2 regions of the Cyanobacterium stanieri LEGE 03274 genome follow, and region 2 is predicted to be linked to the other one. Evidence: predicted binding sites of a transcription regulator. Region 2 holds the regulator's gene; the other holds the start of a gene.
The links. The regulator HrcA, encoded in region 2, represses chaperone genes, less so after heat shock. The targets are predictions, from matches to a motif close to TTAGCACTCNNANNNTNNGAGTGCTAA.
Positions count from the first base shown of each region.

Region 1 (10,492 bases), on a different contig from region 2:
CCACTAAAACTAGACTTTAGTGTAGCAAAATTGGGATCTATGGATCTAATATCAAGAGTTTCTACAGGATAATTAAATTTAAAATAATTTAGAGGAGAAGATGCCAAATCACCTATATTGTTAGGATCAATGGCATGGATATTAACAATAATGTTTTCCATAGATTTTAAAAGATTTTAGTCAATCTAAGTATAAAGATAACTGTAGCTCATTTGTATGGGACATTTGATTTCTATTGTTTCTCAGTTCCCTTGTAAATGTTAAAGTATAATAAACCGTCAAAACAAAGATTAAACTGATATAGTTTAAATCACATTAATCAGCGCCCCCAGGGCCAATAGCGAGAATCACAACTGGAGAAAAAATCAACAATGGGAAGAGTCGTTGGTATAGACTTAGGAACAACAAACTCAGTAGTAGCTGTCATGGAAGGTGGTAAGCCGTTAGTAATTCCTAATTCTGAGGGTAGTCGCACCACTCCTTCCGTCGTCGGATTCAATAAAGATGGAGAATTAGTTGTGGGGCAAATGGCCCGGCGCCAAGCGGTATTAAACCCTCAAAATACTTACTATGGCATCAAGCGATTTATGGGACGCAAATATGGGGAATTAACCGAACAATCAAAACGAGTACCCTACACCATTCGCCGTGATGAGGTTGATAATATCAAAATCCGTTGCCCTCGCATCAGAAAAGAATTTGCCCCCGAAGAAATTTCGGCGATGATTTTGCGTAAACTGGCCGAGGAAGCGGAAAGATATTTAGGAGAAGAAGTTACGGGCGCTGTTATTACTGTACCTGCTTATTTTAATGATGCCCAACGTCAAGCCACCAAAGATGCTGGGAGGATTGCAGGATTAGATGTATTAAGAATTGTTAATGAACCTACGGCCGCTTCCCTTGCCTACGGTTTGGAGAAAAAACGCAGTGAAAAAGTTTTGGTGTTTGATTTGGGGGGTGGTACTTTTGATGTATCCATTCTCGAAGTGGGAGAGGGAGTCTTAGAGGTGCGCTCTACTAGCGGTGATACTCAATTGGGGGGAAATGATTTTGATAATAAAATTGTTAACTATTTGGCTGAGCAATTTTTAGAACAAGAAGGGGTTGATTTAAGGCGCGATCGCACCTCCCTGCAAAGATTAACCGAAGCCGCTGAAAAAGCCAAAATCGAACTATCAGGGGTGAGTAATACCGAGATAAATTTACCCTTTATCACCGCCACTGAAGATGGCCCCAAACACATCGAAACCACCCTCAGCCGAGCCAAATTTGAAGAAATTTGCGGAGAGTTAGTCTCTAGGCTACGACGCCCCATCCAACGCGCCTTAAAAGATGCAGGATTAAGCCCCATTCAAATCGATGAAGTGGTATTAGTGGGAGGCTCAACCCGTATTCCCATGGTGCAAGAATTAGTACGTAGTTTTATCGACATCGAACCCAACCAAAATGTTAACCCTGATGAGGTTGTGGCCGTTGGGGCAGCCGTTCAAGCGGGAATTTTGGGAGGAGAGGTCAAAGATATTTTGCTCCTTGATGTGACCCCCTTATCTATCGGTGTGGAAACCATTGGCGGAGTAACTAAAAAATTATTACCCCGTAATACCACTATTCCCGTGAGACGCTCGGATGTTTTTTCTACCTCCGAAAACAATCAAACCTCCGTAGAAATTCACGTCGTGCAAGGGGAAAGGGAAATGGCAGAGGATAACAAATCCCTTGGACGTTTCAAATTAACGGGAATCCCTCCTGCGCCCCGGGGAGTGCCTCAAATACAAGTTGCCTTCGATATTGATGCCAATGGTATCTTGCAAGTAATGGCTAGGGATAAAACCACAGGCAGAGAGCAAAGCGTGGTAATTCAAGGAGCTTCAACCCTTTCTCAGCTCGAAGTTACCCGCATGATGCAAGAAGCCGAAGAATATGCCCGAGAGGATAGAGAAAGAAGGGAAAGAGTGGAGAAACGTAATCGAGCTAAGGCTTTAACCGATCAAGCCCAAAGAAGATTGCGAGAAGTTACCCTCGATTTTGGTAGTCAATTTACTAACCCCTATCGTCGAGATATTGAGTCTTTATGTCGAGAAATTCTTGATAGTTTGGAACAAAATGACGATCGCAAATTAGACCGTAATCAAGCTGACCTACAAGATGTATTATACGAGTTGAACCGAGAGGTAAGACTACAATATGATGATGAGGAAGAAGGCTTCTTCGAGTCTATCAAGAAAACCTTTATCGGCGATGATGAGGATGAGTTATATAATCCTCGAGATTCAAGAAATATTTATCGTCAAACGGATTCTACTCTTTACGGTGGTAGAATGTCCTCTGGTTATGACCGTGGTTATGGTGGTAACAGTGTTAATGATTATGATTATGGTGCAGGGCTTTCCTCTCCTCCTAGTCGTCGCCCTCCTTCACGCCCCGCGCCTCCTCCTAGCCGTAGGGGTTATGATGATTATCCCGAAGATGTCAATTATCGCTCTCCCCGTAAACGTGATATTCCCTACGAGAATGATTGGGATGATGATGAGTGGTTTTAATATCATTTTCCACATATCAAATATTTTGTGAACTTTGTTGGTGGAGTTGCCGTCTATAGGGGCGTAGTGCTAATTAATTGTGCTATTTTTATCCAATTTTTGAAATCATAAAACTATTTTCTGTGGAAACCATGAACAACATTAAGTCATTATTCTCCAAATTATCCGTAAGTGCGATCGCCCTTATTTTTGCCACTAATTTCACCCTACCATCAAACGCCTTAAACACTGAGGTGGAATCAGAGTCTAAAACCAATAATTTGGCTCAAATGAATGAAGAAGGGCAAATGATGATGGAGGAGTCACCCTCAGAAGAAACCATGGAAATGGGATTTAAAGTGATGACAGCAATGTTATCGGGGAATAATATTTATCCCCAACCCGTTACAAGCAACGCAGGGGGCGTAGCAGTGGCAATTTTAAGCGAAAACAATACCCTAATGGTGTACGGTAGCTTTAATGGTTTAAGTAGCCCTTTACGAGACTATGAAAGCGATCCCTTAAATCCTCCTAATCCTGATGTAACTTCTGCAGTACACTTACATTTGGGTACTCCTGAAGAAAATGGAACTTTTGTGGATGCTTTATCTGTCACTACCTCAGAAAATGGTTTAAGCGGCCTTTTCACTGGTACTTATCAATTATCCGATGAGCAAGTAATGGCTTTAGGGGAAGGTAATTTATATATTGATATTCACACAACTATGAATCGTGGTGGTGAATTAAGGGGAATTATCCAAGAATAATTTTATAGCAATTAAATATTAGGTGTTGTGTATTTTGTGTTAGGTATTATCCCCGAATTAGGTTGATTAAATCATTTCATCACTATAAATATCAACTTGAGTTGGGAATAAAATTTATATCTTAAAAGGTGTCGGATATTAGGTGTTAGGTTAAAGAATTTACCATGATAAACCGCTAAAAACTATTACCCATTCCCCATTCTCTACCCTAACTGAAAATATATCTATCAAACATCAGATATAATAGTAAGATTGCAGACAAAATAAAACTTGTTTATGGTAGAAAAAAAACCAATTAAAGTTATAAGTGATAATCGTCAGGCGAGATACCTATATGAGATTTTAGATACTTATGAAGCAGGAATTCAGCTAGGCGGCACAGAAGTAAAATCCGTTAGGGCTGGAAAAGTGAATCTGAGGGATGGATATTGTTTAATTCGTAATGGGGAAGCATGGTTGATGAATGTTCACATCGCCCCCCATCAAACCGCAGGGCAGTATTTTAACCATGAACCTAAGCGCGATCGCAAATTATTGTTACACAAAAAAGAAATCAATAAATTAATCGGTTTATTAGAACAAAAAGGATTAACTCTTATTCCGCTGAAAATGTACATCAAAGGAGATTGGATTAAAGTAAATCTTGGTTTAGGTAAGGGTAAGAAACTCCATGATAAACGGGAAACCATCAAACGCCGTGATGATGAGCGACAAATGGCAAGGATGATGAAACGATATTAAAAATTGACCATGGAGGACAAAAATTGACAATTGACAATGGACAATTGACAATGAATGATTATACTTAAAGCGTTACTTTGAGTCATAGATAATGAGTTAATTTCTTAATCGAAAAGACTAACTATTCATTATTAATTATCAATTATTAATTATCAATTACTATTCATGGCTTCCATTTCCCAGTTACACAAACAGCTTATCAATAAAGAACGTTCAGCGGTAGAAATTACCCAAGAATATCTTAATACCATCGAGAAACTAGAACCCCAAATAAAAAGCTATCTTCATATCACCAAGGATTTAGCCCTAAACAGCGCTCAAAAAGTTGATGAAAAAATCGCTAGGGGAGAAGAAATAGGCACCCTAGAAGGCATTCCCATCGCCGTGAAGGATAATATGTCCACCAAGGGCATTCCCACCACTTGCGGTTCAAAAATCCTCGAAGGGTTTACCCCTAGCTATGAATCCACCGTCACCCAGAAACTCCATGACCAAGGGGCAGTAATTTTAGGTAAAACTAACTTAGATGAGTTTGCCATGGGAAGCTCTACGGAAAATTCAGGTTATCAAGTAACCGCTAACCCTTGGGATACCACCCGAGTGCCGGGGGGGTCTTCTGGAGGCTCTGCGGCCGCCGTGGCTGCCGATGAATGTGTGGTTTCCTTGGGATCTGATACTGGGGGTTCAATCCGTCAACCTGCCTCTTTATGTGGGGTTGTGGGCTTAAAACCTACCTATGGTTTAGTGTCTCGTTTTGGGTTGGTGGCTTATGCTTCTTCATTGGATCAAATTGGGCCTTTTGCTCACACTGTAGAGGATGCAGGTATTTTGTTAAGGGCGATCGCCGGTTACGACTCCAAAGACTCCACTAGCTTAAAAGTAGAAATCCCTGACTATAGCAAATCCTTTACCACTGACTTAAAAGGCTTGAAAGTGGGCATCATCCGAGAAACCTTTGGGGAAGGATTAGATAACGTCGTCGCCGAAGCCGTTAACCAAGGCATCAAAGAATTAGAAAAACTAGGTGCGCAGGTAAAAGAAATTTCTTGTCCCCGTTTCCGCTATGGTTTACCCGTTTACTACATCATCGCCCCTAGTGAAGCCTCCGCCAACCTCGCCCGTTATGATGCGGTTAAATATGGCATCAGAAGCAAAGCTGATAACCTTATGGATATGTACACCCAAACTAGGGCGCAAGGATTTGGCAAAGAAGTAAAACGTCGTATCATGTTAGGTACCTATGCCCTTTCTGCCGGTTATTACGACGCTTATTATCTCAAGGCGCAAAAAGTGAGAACTTTAATCAAACAAGACTTTGACAATGCTTTTGCTGATGTGGACGTGTTAATTTCCCCCACCTCTCCCACCACTGCTTTTAAGGCCGGAGAAAAAACTGATGATCCTCTTACTATGTATTTATCAGATTTAATGACTATCCCTGTTAACCTCGCAGGTTTACCCGGTATGAGTATTCCTTGCGGTTTTGATGGTCAAAATTTACCCATCGGAATGCAGTTAATCGGTAACGTGTTACGGGAAGATGTTTTATTTAAAGTCGGTTACGCCTTCCAACAAGCCACCGACTGGCACACCAAATCCCCAAATTTGGGTTAATTTTCCCCTAAATTCCCACCCCTCTGTCTTCGACATCTCCCCTTTTATGGGGAGAAAGGGAAACTATTTGAATGGAAATTAATTGTCCATTGTCCATTGTCCATTGTCAATTGTTAAGTTGACCCTTAAACGCTAATTAGGTTATGGTAAAAATAAAAATATTCAGATAAAAAATAGATATAAAATGGATGGATTAACCTTTTTTCAAAATAGCGCTGGTAAGTGGCGATCGCAACGTACAACCCACCATCTACCCTTCCGCCGTGCCGAAAGTGGAGGCTCAGAAATCAGAGTAGAAACCCTCGATAAAAATAATCCCAAAATCAAAGAAATCTGCGAAATGCACCAATTTGATCCCGAAAAATCCGTGGGAGGCTCTTATGTCACTTGGGATGGTGCCATGGCATGGGATAAAGAAGACGAAAGCCACAAAGGAGAAACCGTCTTCGCCCTCATTCCCGAAGCTGATAACCCCCGCCAAGGGAAATTACTCAGGGAAAGAGGTTACGCCGAAATCGTACCTGTTGCGGGAGAATATTACCTTGATGATGAAGATGCCTTGGTTTTAACCACCGAATACGAAACCATGACAATCCATGAGCGTTTTTGGTTTGTGAGCGATGATGTTAGATTACGCACTAGCACCGTACAAAGATTTGGAGGTTTTAACACCGCTACTTTTTGTATTGAAGTAAGGGAAAAATCTGAAGATGAAAAAACCACCCAACCCAATCTTGATTCCTTATTAGACTCCCCCGCCATAACAGGTTGGTAAGACTAAACAAAAAGAGTTTTATTCCCCCCGCAAATTCGGCAGAAGTGATTCAAAGTAGGAATGCAACAACGCTTAAATCTTTACCAGTATTAAAATACGGCTTTTTAGCAATTTCAGGATTAAGAAGTAGTTAAAAATGTTTGGGTTATCCATTGATAACCATAAACCATTAAAAACTATTTCTCATTGCCTATTCCCTGCCCTAACCAACAAATTTTAGAATAAATCAAACCTGCACAAATTCGGGGAGCTAGGGGGGGTAAAATCTTTACAACTCCCTACAAAAATTATATAAAAAAAGACTGTTTCTATTATTAATAAAATATTTTAAAAAATGAGTAATTCCACAGATGTAAAAGCCCTCGCCAGACTAATGGCGGCTGACTTTAGTAACGAACCTCAAGCCATAGAAAACCCTCCTTTCTTTGCTCATATTCGGGTATGTATGCGCCCCTTACCCCATTCCCTATTCGGGGAAGTTAGTTTTTTCCTAGAACAAGCCTACGACTTTTTACTTTCTCAACCCTATCGTTTAAGGGTATTTACCATTAAAGCAGTGGATGATCATCTTGAGTTAGAACACTATAAACTTAAAGAAGAAAAGGAATTTTATGGAGCTTCTCGCAACCCTGAAAAGCTCAAAGACTTGACCCTTGATCATCTTGAAAAAATGAACGGTTGTGATATGATTGCCCAGTGGACAGGGACTCATTTTAAAGGTCATGTTAAACCGGGTAAGGCTTGTATTGTGGAACGTAAGGGCAAAAAATCCTACCTTGATAATAGTTTCGAGATTGACGAAAATAAACTCATTAGTTTTGATCGTGGCAGAGACTTGGAAACTGACGAACTTTTATGGGGTTCAGTGGCCGGGCCTTTTCATTTTCAGCCAACCCAACGCTTTACCGATGAACTTTGAAAATAGGCATTGCTGAACTTGGATATGATTTTTAGTTTAGTTGGGGAACGGGGAATAGGGAACGGGGAATAGTAACAATATTTTAAATATTCAACGTTTATTGTAATTTGATAATATTTCATACCATCATCAAGCAACGTCTGAAAATAAATAGATTTACCCCCAAAATATCCTAAACTCTCATCTCTGTATCATTAGAAAACCTGATACCTAATACCCAATATCTAACACCTGACTTGTAGTTCGGAAACCCGTACAATAAAACCCATTGCTATGGTATGATGATTTCGGTTAAATTAGCACTCGTAAGGTGAGAGTGCTAAAAACATTTTCTCCGAGCGATTAAAAGTATTAATTATAGAGAAATTAAGGAGTAAACCATCAATGGCTGCAATTACCATTAATGTATCAACTGTAAAGCCCTTGGGCGATCGTGTTTTCGTCAAAGTAAGTGAAGCTGAAGAAAAAACTGCTGGTGGTATCTACTTACCTGACAATGCAAAAGAAAAACCCCAAGTTGGTGAGGTGGTCACCGTGGGCGATGGTAAAGTAAATGATCAAGGTGTTCGCACTCCTGTGGAAGTAAAAGTAGGGGACAAAGTTCTTTACTCCAAATATGCAGGTACTGACATCAAACTCGGTAACGATGATTATGTCTTACTTTCCGAAAAAGACATTCTCGCTGTAGTTTCCTAATTTTATATAAAACCCTTGAAGGTAGCTCGAAATCATCGAGCAAACTACAACCTTTTAAACCATAAAATTATTTCAACTTTTAGAGTAAATAAGCAAGAATAACTATGTCCAAGTCTATCATTTATAATGAAGAAGCCCGTCGCGCCCTAGAGCGTGGTATCGATTTGTTAGCCGAATCCGTTGCTGTTACCTTAGGTCCTAAAGGTCGTAACGTTGTATTAGAAAAGAAATTTGGTGCACCCCAAATCGTTAACGATGGTGTAACCATTGCTAAAGAAATCGAATTAGAAGATCACATCGAAAATACTGGGGTTGCTTTGATTCGTCAAGCTGCTTCCAAAACCAATGATGTAGCTGGAGACGGTACTACCACCGCCACCGTACTCGCCCACGCCATCGTTAAAGAAGGTTTACGCAACGTTGCCGCTGGAGCTAACCCCATCGCCCTCAAGCGTGGTATTGACAAGGCCACTGAACATTTAGTGGAAAAAATCGCCGCCCATGCTAGAAAAATTGAAGATAGCAAGGCGATCGCCCAAGTAGGTGCTATTTCTGCGGGTAATGACACCGAAGTAGGTGAAATGATTGCCCAAGCCATGGATAAAGTAGGTAAAGAAGGCGTTATCTCCCTCGAAGAAGGTAAGTCCATGGAAACTGAACTTGAAATCACCGAAGGTATGCGTTTCGAGAAAGGTTATATCTCCCCTTATTTTGTAACCGATGCTGAGCGTATGGAGGCAGTATTTGAAGAGCCTTTCATCCTCATCACCGATAAAAAAATCACTTTAGTTCAAGACTTAGTTCCCGTTTTAGAACAAGTTGCCCGTCAAGGTAAGCCCTTAATCATCATCGCTGAGGACATCGAGAAAGAAGCCCTCGCCACTTTAGTGGTAAATCGCATCCGTGGTGTATTAAACGTGGCAGCGGTTAAAGCTCCTGGTTTTGGCGATCGCCGTAAACAAATGCTCGAAGATATTGCCATCCTCACTGGTGGACAAATGATTAGCGAAGATGCAGGACTCAAATTAGATACTACTACCGTAGATCAACTCGGTACTGCCCGTCGTTTAACCATCACCAAAGACACCACCACCATCGTAGCTGAAGGTAACGAAAAAGAAGTTAAGAGTCGTTGCGATCAAATTCGTCGTCAAATCGAAGAATCTGATTCTTCCTACGACAAAGAAAAATTACAAGAGCGCCTCGCCAAATTAAGCGGTGGTGTAGCTGTAATTAAAGTAGGTGCGGCCACCGAAACCGAAATGAAAGATCGTAAGCTACGCTTAGAAGATGCCATCAACGCTACTAAAGCAGCGGTAGAAGAAGGTATCGTCCCCGGTGGTGGAACTACCCTAGCTCACCTCGCCCCTGGATTGGAAGAATGGGCAAAAGGCAATTTAACCGCCGAGCAGTTAACTGGTGCTTTAATTGTTGCCCGTGCTTTAACTGCACCCTTAAAACGTATCGCCGAAAATGCTGGTCAAAATGGCGCTGTAGTAGCTGAAAGAGTTAAGGAAAAAGACTTTAACACTGGTTATGATGCTGCTAACAACGAGTATGTTGATATGTTTGACGCAGGTATCGTTGATCCTGCGAAAGTAACTCGCTCTGGTATTCAAAATGCCGCTTCCATCGCTGGAATGGTATTAACCACTGAGTGTATCATTGTTGATAAACCTGAAAAGGATAAAGGTGCTGCCCCTGCTGGTGGCGGAGACTTCGACTACTAAGTTGAAACTTTATAAATAATTTTGGGGTGGGCAATATGTCCACCCTTTTTTTGTTTTTTGATTAATATTAAGTTCGGAGAATTAGTTATAAATAGATTTTGTCTTCGCCCACCGTGTAATTTATTACACGGCTAAGGGTAGTTCGTTCAATAAATTGAACTAAAATTAATAGACTTGTTGTGAATTAAATATCTGCGTATCTGAAACCCTTATCAAATAAGGACTAAATTTGGCAAAAAAACTATTTCGCAACAACTCTAATTATTTTAATGTTTAATTATTTTACCGTGGTGAGTGGATTTGGATATAATATCAAATTCGATGTAGAAAGTATATCTTCAACCGCCTTGCAATGAATTACAAGGCTAACATTTTATCGTTCAATGAATTGAACTAAGGTATGTTTTAATTAAATTATAATTATTAATTCTCCATTATTATGGCTTCTATTCCTACTGAAATAAGTAATCGAGTTCAACAGTTAAAAGCTAAATTGCAAGAGGCAAGTTATGCTTATTATGTGTTGGATAATCCCATTATGGAAGATTCAGTTTATGATCAATTTTATCGGGAATTACAAACCCTAGAAAAAGATTATCCTCAATTAATTACCGTAGATAGTCCCACTCAAAGAATAGGAGATAAATTAGATGGTCAGTTTAATTCTGTTAGGCATAATATTCCTCTTTATAGTTTGGATAATGCTTTTAACTTCGAGGAGTTAAAACAGT
Region 1 is NZ_JADEWC010000015.1:61,976-72,467, forward strand. It holds gene IQ215_RS08255 (hypothetical protein) at 1-161, opposite strand, end outside; gene dnaK (molecular chaperone DnaK) at 372-2,540, shown strand; gene IQ215_RS08265 (CHRD domain-containing protein) at 2,672-3,286, shown strand; gene smpB (SsrA-binding protein SmpB) at 3,563-4,027, shown strand; gene gatA (Asp-tRNA(Asn)/Glu-tRNA(Gln) amidotransferase subunit GatA) at 4,193-5,641, shown strand; gene IQ215_RS08280 (phycobiliprotein lyase) at 5,826-6,416, shown strand; gene IQ215_RS08285 (chromophore lyase CpcT/CpeT) at 6,751-7,335, shown strand; gene groES (co-chaperone GroES) at 7,720-8,031, shown strand; gene groL (chaperonin GroEL) at 8,136-9,761, shown strand; gene ligA (NAD-dependent DNA ligase LigA) at 10,201-10,492, shown strand, end outside.
Region 1: groES (co-chaperone GroES) is a predicted target of HrcA. The motif match lies at 7,632-7,658, and genes of this name have one in related genera.

Region 2 (10,492 bases):
AACAAGAAAAAGCCCAACAAAACTACATCCTAGCCGAAGAAAATTACCTCAAACAACAAAACCTCGCCCCCGCAGGAAAAATGTGGGAAAAACTGGGTATGTGGGAAAAAGCAGCCCTCATCTGGGAAAAACTAGGTGCATGGGAAACCGCCGCCGAAAATTGGCTAAAAGAAAACAACCCAGAAAAAACAGCCCAATGTTATGAAAAAAGTAACCATTGGGATAAAGCAGAAATCCATTGGCGAGAATTAAACCAACTTCCCCAAATAGCTATCGCCTGTGAAAAACAAGATAAATGGTTACAAGCCGCCCAAATTTGGCAACAACTAAAAGAATGGGAAAAGGCAGCCCACTGCTTTACCCAAGCCCAAGAAATAGAATCCGCTGCCCATTGTTATCAAAACGCTATGGAGTGGGCAAAAGCCGAAATCTGTTGGCGAGAATTAAACCAACTTCCCCAAATAGCTATCGCCTGTGAATGTCAAAACAAATGGGAAAAAGCCGCCCAAATTTGGCAAGACTTACAAGAATGGTTGAGGGCTGGATTTGCATGGGAAATGGCAACCGAAATCTTAAAAGCCGCCCACTGTTATCAAAAATGTCAACAATGGCAAAAAGCAGAAAACTGTTGGCGACAACTCAACCAACCCCATCACATCGCCATCACCCTCGAAAAACAAGATAAATGGTTAGACGCAGGAAATATTTGGCAAAATTTAGGGGAAATAGAAAAAGCTGCCCTCGCCTACGAAAAAATAGAAGCATGGCAACAAGCCTTGGAATTATGGCAACAACTCCATAACCCTCAAAAAGTAGCCTTTACCTGTTACCAACTAGAAAAATATGAAACCGCCGCCCAAATTTGGCAAACCCTTGGGCAATGGCAACTAGCAGGAGAAGCATGGGAAAAACAAAACGACATCCATAAAGCCATTATCGCCTATGAAAAAGGTAATCACTGGCAAGAAATAGAAAGGATTTATCGTCAACAACAACAATGGGCAAAAGTTGCTTCTGCCTGTGAAAAACAAGAAAAATGGTTAGAAGCAGGAGATATGTGGCAAAAATTACAACAAATTCCCAATGCCTCCCGTTGTTATGAATTAGCCAGACAATGGCAAAAAGCAGAAAAAGGATGGCGACAATTAAAACAGTGGGCTTGTGTGGCGATATGTTGTGAAAAACAAGGTAAATGGTTAGAAGCTGCCCAGGCTTGGAAGGAAGTTAACCCCTTGGTAAAATCAGCACTTTGTTACGAAAAAATACAAGATTGGGAAAAGGCAGAAACACTATGGAGAAAAGAATCTAATTGGGTAAAGGTGGCTAGAATATGTGAAGCCCAAGAAAAATGGGCAGAAGCCGCCCAAATTTGGCAAGACTTACAAGAATGGGAAAGAGCGGCTAAAATATGGGCTAAAATTAATCAACTAGAATTAGCGGCCCCCTGTTACGAAAAAGCCCAATTGTGGCAAGAGGCAGAATATTGTTGGCAACAAGTGGGTAATATTGATAACCTTGCCCTTCTGGCTGAATTTCAAGGAGATTGGCAAAAAGCGGCCCACATTTGGGAAGAAGAAAAGCAATGGTTTAATGCTGGAAAGGCTTGGGAAAAAGCAGAGGAAATCAAAAAAGCAGCCCTTTGTTATCAGCGTGATAATAGTTGGCAGGAGGCACAAAATTGCTGGTTGAGGTTAAATGATTTTCGTCAGGTGGCAATCTGTTGCGAAAAACAAAGCGCTTGGCAGAATGCGGGGGAGGCTTGGTTAAAGGTAGGGGAGTTGGAAAAGGCTGCTATCTGTTTTGAAAAAGGAAATAGTTGGCAGGATGCCCAAAGTTGTTGGCAAAAGTTACAAAATTATAGTCAAGTGGCAATGTGTTGCGAAAAACAAAGGGATTGGCAGAATGCGGGAGAGGCTTGGTTAAAGGTAGAGGAATGGGAAAAGGCGGCTATCTGTTTTCAAAAGGGAAATAGTTGGCAAGATGCCCAAGGTTGTTGGCAGAAATTACAAAATTATAGTCAAGTGGCAATGTGTTGCGAAAAACAAAGGGATTGGCAGAATGCAGGGGAGGCTTGGTTAAAGGTAGAGGAATGGGAAAAGGCGGCTATCTGTTTTCAAAAGGGAAATAGTTGGCAGGATGCCCAAGATTGTTGGCAGAAGTTACAAAATTATCATAAGGTGGCCATTTGTCTGCAAAAACTTGATAAATGGGCAAATGCCGCCCAAACTTGGGAGTCTTTGCAAAATTGGCAAAAAGCAGGAGATGCTTGGCTACAGGCGGAAAATACCGAAAAATCAGCTCTATGCTATGAAAATGGCGGTTTTTGGGCAAAAGCTGAGATTCTTTGGGAGAGGCAAGAAAATTGGCTAAAATTAGCATACGTTTGTGAAAAACAGCAAAAATGGCAAAAAGTTGGTTATGCCTATGAACAAGCCCAAGAATGGGCGAAAGCTGGGGCAATATATGAACAAATTCTAGGATATGCAGAGGCAGAAAAATGCTGGATTGAGTTAAAGGATTGGCAGAAGGTAGCCTATGTTTGTGAGCAACAATCGAAGTGGCGGGAGGCAGGAAAGGCTTGGGCAATGATTCAAAATTGGCATTCTTGCGCTTTGGCCTATGAAAAGGGTGGTTATTGGCTCGAAGCCTTCGGGGCTTGGGAAACTGATGGTAATTGGGTTAAAGGTGCGATCGCTCTTGAACAAGGTAAAATTTATGATCAGGCAGCCCAAATATGGTTAAAAACAGACTTAGAGGATAAACAGGAAAAAGCCGCAGTGAATTATGAATTAGCCGAGCAATGGGATTTGGCAGAAGAATGTTGGCGCACCATTCCCCGTTGGGATAAAATCGCCCTTTGTTGTGAAAAACAAGGCAAAGAAAAAGAAGATTTAGCCATTGAAGCATGGTTAAATGCGGGTAATAAATTAAAAGCAGCCAATCTATTACGGCGCGCTGGAAAATGGAAGGAGGCCGCAGGTATTTTTATCTCAAGTTAGTAATCTCTTATAAATAAACTCCGCTCGGGATTTGTCAATATGCTTCGGTTTCAGGTTTTGGGTGTCAGGTTAATGATTTAGCCAAAGTATAATCAATTATGTAAAATGCGATTAGTAAAGTTTACTATCACCCACCTCAAATCTTTAGCCCATTGCCCATTGCCCGTCCTCCATCAAATATTATCCCAAATTCAGATTAACCAAGATCTTTTTGTCGATTTCCCAGCAATATTCGATAATAAAAAAGTAAATATTGAGAAATGTAACAAAATGGCCGATCAACTAATTAGAGCAACCGCAGCCGATGGCGGTATCCGTGCAGTGGGAGTAATCACCACCAAAAGTGTACAAGTAGCCAAAGATAGACATAACTTATCCTATGTTGCCACCGCCGCCCTAGGTAGGGCGATGTCTTCGGGTTTATTACTCGCCTCTAGCATGAAACAAGAAGGCTCAAGGGTAAATATCAAAATTAAAGGAAATGGGCCTTTAGGGGGAATATTAGTAGATGCAGGGTTAGATGGTACCGTCAGGGGTTATGTGGCTAATCCTTCCGTGGAATTACCCCCCAATGCCATGGGAAAATTAGACGTTGGTAAGGCAGTGGGTAAAGAAGGTTTTTTGTATGTCATCAAGGATGTGGGCTATGGCTACCCTTATTCTAGTACCGTAGAACTTATTTCTGGAGAAGTAGGGGAAGATATTGCCAATTATTTAGTAAATTCCGAGCAAACCGCATCGGCTTTGTTGGTGGGGGTATTTGTGGGCAAGGATGGAGTTACTGCTTCCGGGGGAATTTTATTACAAGTGTTACCCAAGGCTTCCCATGATGAAAATTTGATTGCTACCTTGGAAGGGCGCGTTGGGCAGTTAAAGGGTTTTACTCCTCTACTTAGACAGGGTAAAAGTTTAACGGATATTTTTAATGATTTGTTGGGGGATTTTGGTTTACATATTTTCCCTGAGGTACAAATGGTTAGGTTTGATTGTAGTTGCTCTTTTGATCGTATGTTAGGGGCTTTGAGAATGTTGGGGGTGGATGAATTGGAAGATATGATTGTCACTGATGGCGGTGCGGAGGCTACTTGTCATTTTTGCAATGAGGTTTACCATGCTACCCCTGAGCATTTACGGGAAGTTATCGAAAATATTAAGGCTCAGTAAATTCATAGTTAAACAATTTCTTGCCAAGGGGGTAAAACCCCTTGTTTGTTATTACATGGATTGAATGGTTTTTATGGCTTCGTCAACGTGGGCTTTAAAGTCTAGCATGGAGTCAAAGATATGTTTAACAATACCTTCTTTATCAATGACGTAAGTAACTCTCCCTGGTAGAATAAAAAGGGTGGAGGGTACACCAAATAGTTTTCTGACTTTATTTCCTTGATCGCTTAGTAAGATGAAGGGAAGGTTATATTTTTGGGCAAATTGTTGATGGGATTGGGGGCTATCTCCACTGATGCCGATGACTTCTGCCCCTGCATCGGTAAATACTTCGTAGCTATCTCTAAAGGCGCAAGATTCGGCGGTACATCCGGGGGTGTCGTCTTTGGGATAAAAGTAAATAACGAGGGATTTTTTGCCGATGAAGTCTTCGATATTAATTTTTTCTCCGTTTGCTGAAGGTAAGGTAAAGTTAGGAATGCGATCGCCTATTTTCAATGCAGACATAATTAATGATATATAAAGGTTTATAGTAATATTCTATATTGCCTTATGACTCTATGTTAGAGGGTTATAAAAGTTGATGCCCTATAGGGGTATTGAAAAAATAACGACGATATTAAAACATAGAAAGGGTATATTATCTTTACTATATTTTCCATGTTAAAAAAATCATTATGGTTTAGTTCTATTTTGATTATTTCTACTTTATTTTCTCCTGTTAAAACCTCTGCCCATGGGGTTTTGCTTGAATATGAAAAGGTAGGGGCGATCGCCCTTAAAGCTCAATATGACACTGGACAACCGATGAAAAATGCCCAAGTGCTGATATATGCACCAGATACAAGTCAAGAGCCTTATTTACAAGGTATAACCGATGAAAATGGTAATTTTACTTTTTATCCGGCTCAAAATACTACGGGAACTTGGACTGTAAAGGTTACCACCGCAGGTCATGGCAGTATTATTAATATACCTATTCTATCATCTGATGTGGGGAAAATTACCCCAGATAATAATATTAATAACCAAGAAAATAACAATGTTATTTTTAATTCTAGTCAAGGTCAAATTTCTAATAACATATCAGCAACTCCCAACAATGGACAAAAGTTATTAATGGCGATGTCAGGGGTATGGGGATTAGTCGGCACGGCTCTATTTTTTTCCCGTTCTAATAAAGAAAAATTTCAATAACAATTATTACTATTTATTATTAAAATATATTTGCTCAAATGCACATTCCTGATGGTTTACTATCTCCCACCGTTTCAATTTCGGGTTATGCTATGACAGGGGGCTTAACGTGGTTTTGTCTCCGACAAATTCATAAAATACCTAACTATCAAGAACAAATACCTAAAGCCTCTTTATTAACTGCTGTTTTTTTCGTTTCTTCACTGATACATATTCCCATTCCTCCTTTTAGTATTCATTTAATTTTAAACGGTTTAATGGGTATTATGTTAGGATATTTTTCTTTTCTGGGCATTTTAATTGGCCTATGTTTTCAGGCAGTTTTTTTTCAACATGGTGGTTTATCTACCCTAGGAATTAATGGTATTATTTTGGGTTTACCTGCTTTGATTAGTTATTTTTTATGGCATTGCAAAAAGTATAGTTTATTTAACTTTAAGATAGACAAAAATATTATATTTTTTTTGGGTGGATTTTTAGGAGTTTTTCTATCGGCATTATTATTTATTTCTATTAATCTTGCTAATATCAGCCCTGATTTAAATATAGAATTAGAAAGAGCAACTTTTTTTACCTCTCTAATAGGTTACGGTATTCAAGGAATTATTGAAGGTATTTTAGTAGTTATTGTTATTTCTTTTTTTGAAAAAATTAAGCCAGAAATTATTAGTAACTAATTTTTTTATAATACTAATATCTTTTTCGTTTTATTAACTGATTTTACGTTCTCATATTTTTTTTAGCAGGTGGCAGGTTAAAAATATGAAAAGTTTTTATTAAGTTATTGAGGAAGTGAAAATAAGACCATTAATTAATGTAGAGTTGTTCTAAATTTTTGAACCTGATACCCGATATCTAACACCTCATCTCCCCTACTCCTCATCTCCTTAACCCCCCATCAACCAGTAATCTGCAAACTAACCATAATGAGAATGAAACGTTATACTATCAAAATATAAATATTTTATAAAACTTCGTTTTGTTCACCATCAACCAATTTTTGTACGATGACTGTTCAAGTTAACCTTAATGAACGCCATCAAAGAATATTACAGGCAACGGTTAAACATTATATAGCTACTGCCGAACCTGTTGGCTCAAAAACCTTAATTCAAGAATATGATTTTAGTGTAAGTTCTGCCACTGTGCGTAATGTCATGGGTAAGTTGGAGAAAGCAGGTTTTCTTTATCAGCCTTATACTTCGGCGGGGCGTATTCCTTCGGATTCGGGTTATCGTATTTATGTAGATCGACTTTTACCTTCTAAAAAACCTTTAAAAAAGTCTTTGGCGAAAAATCTCAGTCGTCAAATGGGAGCGCCACAGAAAAATTATGAGATTTTATTTAAAAAAATTACTCAGGTTTTATCGGATTTGAGTGGTTGTATTGCCTTAGTTACCCTTCCCCAAACTGCTAGTAATATTATCTACCATTTACAGTTGTTGAGGATTGGGGAACAAAAAATTATGTTGGTGATGGTGATTGATAATTATCAAACGGAGTCGGTATTATTTGACCATCAAGATTTTAATTTAGATCATGATCATCAGATGGGGGAGGTAATTGATCAGGAATTGCAGATGTTGTCTAATTTTCTTAATCATAAACTCAAGGGGCGATCGCTCTTAGACATAGATAATTTAGATTGGAGTGAGTTAGAACAAGATTTTAAACAATATGCCCACTTTATTAACCATCTTTTGGATAAAATTACCGAAAACTACCGTATTTCCAATTACAGTCCCATTCTGGTACAAGGTATTGCCAAGATGGTGCGTCAGCCTGAATTTGCCCAGATAGAACATTTACAAATTTTATTACAATTACTAGAAGAGGAACAGGAAAAACTTTTCCCTGTGGTATTTAATTTAGATGAACAAAAGGAATCTTTTTCCAAAGTAAAAATTACCATCGGTTCGGAAAATCCCCTTCAATCTATGCACTATTGCAGTTTAATTTCTTCTAATTATTATCAAGGTACTTACCCTGTGGGCAGTGTGGGCATTATTGGCCCCACTCGCATAGCCTATGAAGATGCGATCGCCCTTGTGGAATCCACCGCCGATTATCTTACCAATGCCATGGAGGAGTAGGGGTGATGGGGAGTAGGTTATTTTAATAACTGATCCTCGATATAAAATATTGTTTAAGTTAGTGAATCATATCAAGTCCGCCTGACCACTTATAAATTAGTAATATCAATTAGTTCAATTTATTGAACGAACTACTCTTAGCCGTGTAATTCATTATACGGTGGGCAGTACATCTACTATTGCCCATTCCCTGCCTTAACCAGAAAATTTGATAATAAATCATCCTTCTTTTTGTAAAACTTCCTCAAAGGGAAAATCATTGGCGGCCATGACAAAAGCAACGGTAGGTAAATTTTCCGTTCTTTTCAACCAACTATGGTAATATTCGGCAAAGTTTTCATCGGCGGGGGCTAAACCCAAAAAGATTAAATCAGCGCCCCGAGAGTTTTCCTGCAAAATATCATCAAAGGAACTTTCTTCACTGACAATAACTTCGGGAATCAGTTCTATATTTAGTTTTTGAATAAGCTCCCTAATGTTGTTTTTTGTCGGTTCTAGGGCGTTAGGATTACCGACAACTAATTTGAGGTAAATGTTCGCCCGTGACCAGTGCCAGTCGTTTTTGAGCAGATAAGCAAGTAAAATCATCAGACTACCATTGGCTTGCATTCCCCCCCACCAAACATCGATACGGCGATGCTTACCCAGTGGATTGGTGGGGTTTTGTTTGAGGATAAGGATATTTCTGTTTAATTGATGAATTTGGCTAACCATCTGGCAATAGTCTTGATGCCCTTGCCAATCATCCCTTAGCCAAGCGGTGCTACTACCGAGAATGATGGTATTAGGGGTTAAAGCACCAATCCCGTAGCTTTCTACCAATTTAGGCACGATGCCAAAGGTGTCATCAGAGCGAACAATTTTTACTAATCCTTGTACTTCATTTTTGGTTAAGTATTCCTTGACGGTATTTTCGAGGTTTTGTTTACTTTGATAGTCTCGTCTTTCGGGAATGACACTGGCAACGGTTAAAAAGCCTTTGTGGTTAAAACTGTCGGCTAATTTGACCAATGACCAATTTTTCTGGGGAGAATGGAAGAAAGTGAGGATATGGGGACGCCAATTTTTGGGATCTGGGATTTCTTCTTCTACTTGATAAATCCCTGTGCGTAGTAATGCCATCCACATTCCCCGACGGCTATCCCCCCAAGTTACTTGTAATTCCTGTCTTTGCAGATATAGATAAATACCTAAGACGATAATGGCGGCGACTATAGTGGCGATCGCATTTATGAGAAACATTACCCCTAAACAACCCAAAGCACCAGTTACCGACAAACTCCAATGGATTTTGAAGGTGGGGCGAAAGGAAGGGGAATCGAGGAAACTTTCAATACCTGCGGAGGCGTTTAACACTAGGTAAGTAGTCAGGAAAAACATGGTTAAAATGGGAGCAATCAAGTTTAAATCCCCTAAACATACCGCCGCTACGGCAATGCCTAAAGTTACCGCTGTACCTAATCTTGGTTCATCATTTTTACCTGCCCCTTGCCCCAAAAAACTGAGGGATTTGGGAAAAATATTATCTCTGACTAGGGCTTGTAATACCCTCGGTGCGCCCAAAATGCTACCAATGGCGCTACTTAATGTCGCTCCCCATACTCCAAGGGCGATCGCCCCTCCCCAAAAAGACATCCTCGCCATGATAAAGGGTTCATCAATCAAGGTTTGAGCATCAGCCCTAAAACCTAGAAAAATCGGAATAATCATATAAATGACATAACCAGTGCCAACGGCGGCCAAAGTACCAATGGGTAAGGCTTTGCTAGGATCTTTCAAATCCCCCGACATATTCACCCCTGCCATGATGCCCGTCACCGCAGGAAAAAACACCGCAAACACTTGCCAAAAAGATTGATCTGTGCTTCTCCATAGCTCCATTTGTGTCTCTTCCACAGGTTGCCCCAAAAAGAAAGATACTAGGGAAAGGGCGATCGCCCCCATGATAAAATATTGAGCTTTAATGGCAATTTCAGCACTGGTGAGGGCTAACACACCCACGCCAATGGTGATAGCTAAGGCTATGTAAAGTTGATATTCTGCCCAAGCAGGTACTATTTGGGTGACACTCTCCGCAAAACCAAGGGTATAAAGCGCCACCGACAACGCCTGAGCGATATATAAAGGGATTCCCACCGCTCCCCCTGTTTCAATGCCCAAAGAGCGACTAATCATATAATACGCACCCCCGGCCTTAACCACTCGATCCGTGGCGATCGCACATACCGACAAAGCCGTTAAAAAGGTAATGGCGTTAGAAAGAGTAACAATGATAAAAGTGCCGAGTAAACCCACATTACCCACCACCCAACCAAAACGGAGATACATAATTACCCCCAAAATAGTCAGAATAGACGGGGTGTAAACTCCCCCAAAGGCACTTAAGCCGGAGGATTTTTGTTCGTTAACATTCATATAATTCAACTAATTAAAAATTTATTTTTAGATATGCTTTTTAAGCAATTTTGATTATTTTATCGGTTATGCTTTCTTGATTAATGTTCTCTGATCTATATATTTTTTGATCATAATAGTATTAACTTATTAAGGGCGATCGTCTAATATTAACCATTAAAAAACAAATCATTAACCAAAGTTTATTATCATTCAAACCATCAAATAATAACCTTTAAATTTTAGCTATATTTTTGATCACTTATATCTTAATTAACTTGAGTTCAGAATAAAATGTATAATCTTCAAAAATGTAAACCATTGACAACTAACAATAAATAATTGAACTATCATCACCCATACTCCCCATCACCCACACTCCCTATCCCTCATATTCCCCCTCAACGTCCCATTTAGTTGCAAAAAAAACGACCCATATTTTGCTATAATCGTCTTGTCGAAAAAGACCATCGAAAAATTTAAAATATATATAAGATTCAATATGTCACAACGTACCCCTTTAGGCGATTTACTAAAACCCCTTAACTCCGAATACGGAAAAGTAGCCCCCGGTTGGAGTACCACCCCTTTAATGGGTGTTTTCATGCTCTTATTTTTAGTATTCCTGCTCATTATTCTCCAAAT
Region 2 is NZ_JADEWC010000006.1:78,192-88,683, forward strand. It holds gene IQ215_RS04280 (tetratricopeptide repeat protein) at 1-2,999, shown strand, start outside; gene hslO (Hsp33 family molecular chaperone HslO) at 3,270-4,163, shown strand; gene IQ215_RS04290 (peroxiredoxin) at 4,215-4,670, opposite strand; gene IQ215_RS04295 (carboxypeptidase-like regulatory domain-containing protein) at 4,824-5,360, shown strand; gene cbiM (cobalt transporter CbiM) at 5,399-6,037, shown strand; gene hrcA (heat-inducible transcriptional repressor HrcA) at 6,368-7,453, shown strand; gene IQ215_RS04310 (Na-K-Cl cotransporter) at 7,673-9,868, opposite strand; gene psbH (photosystem II reaction center phosphoprotein PsbH) at 10,350-10,492, shown strand, end outside.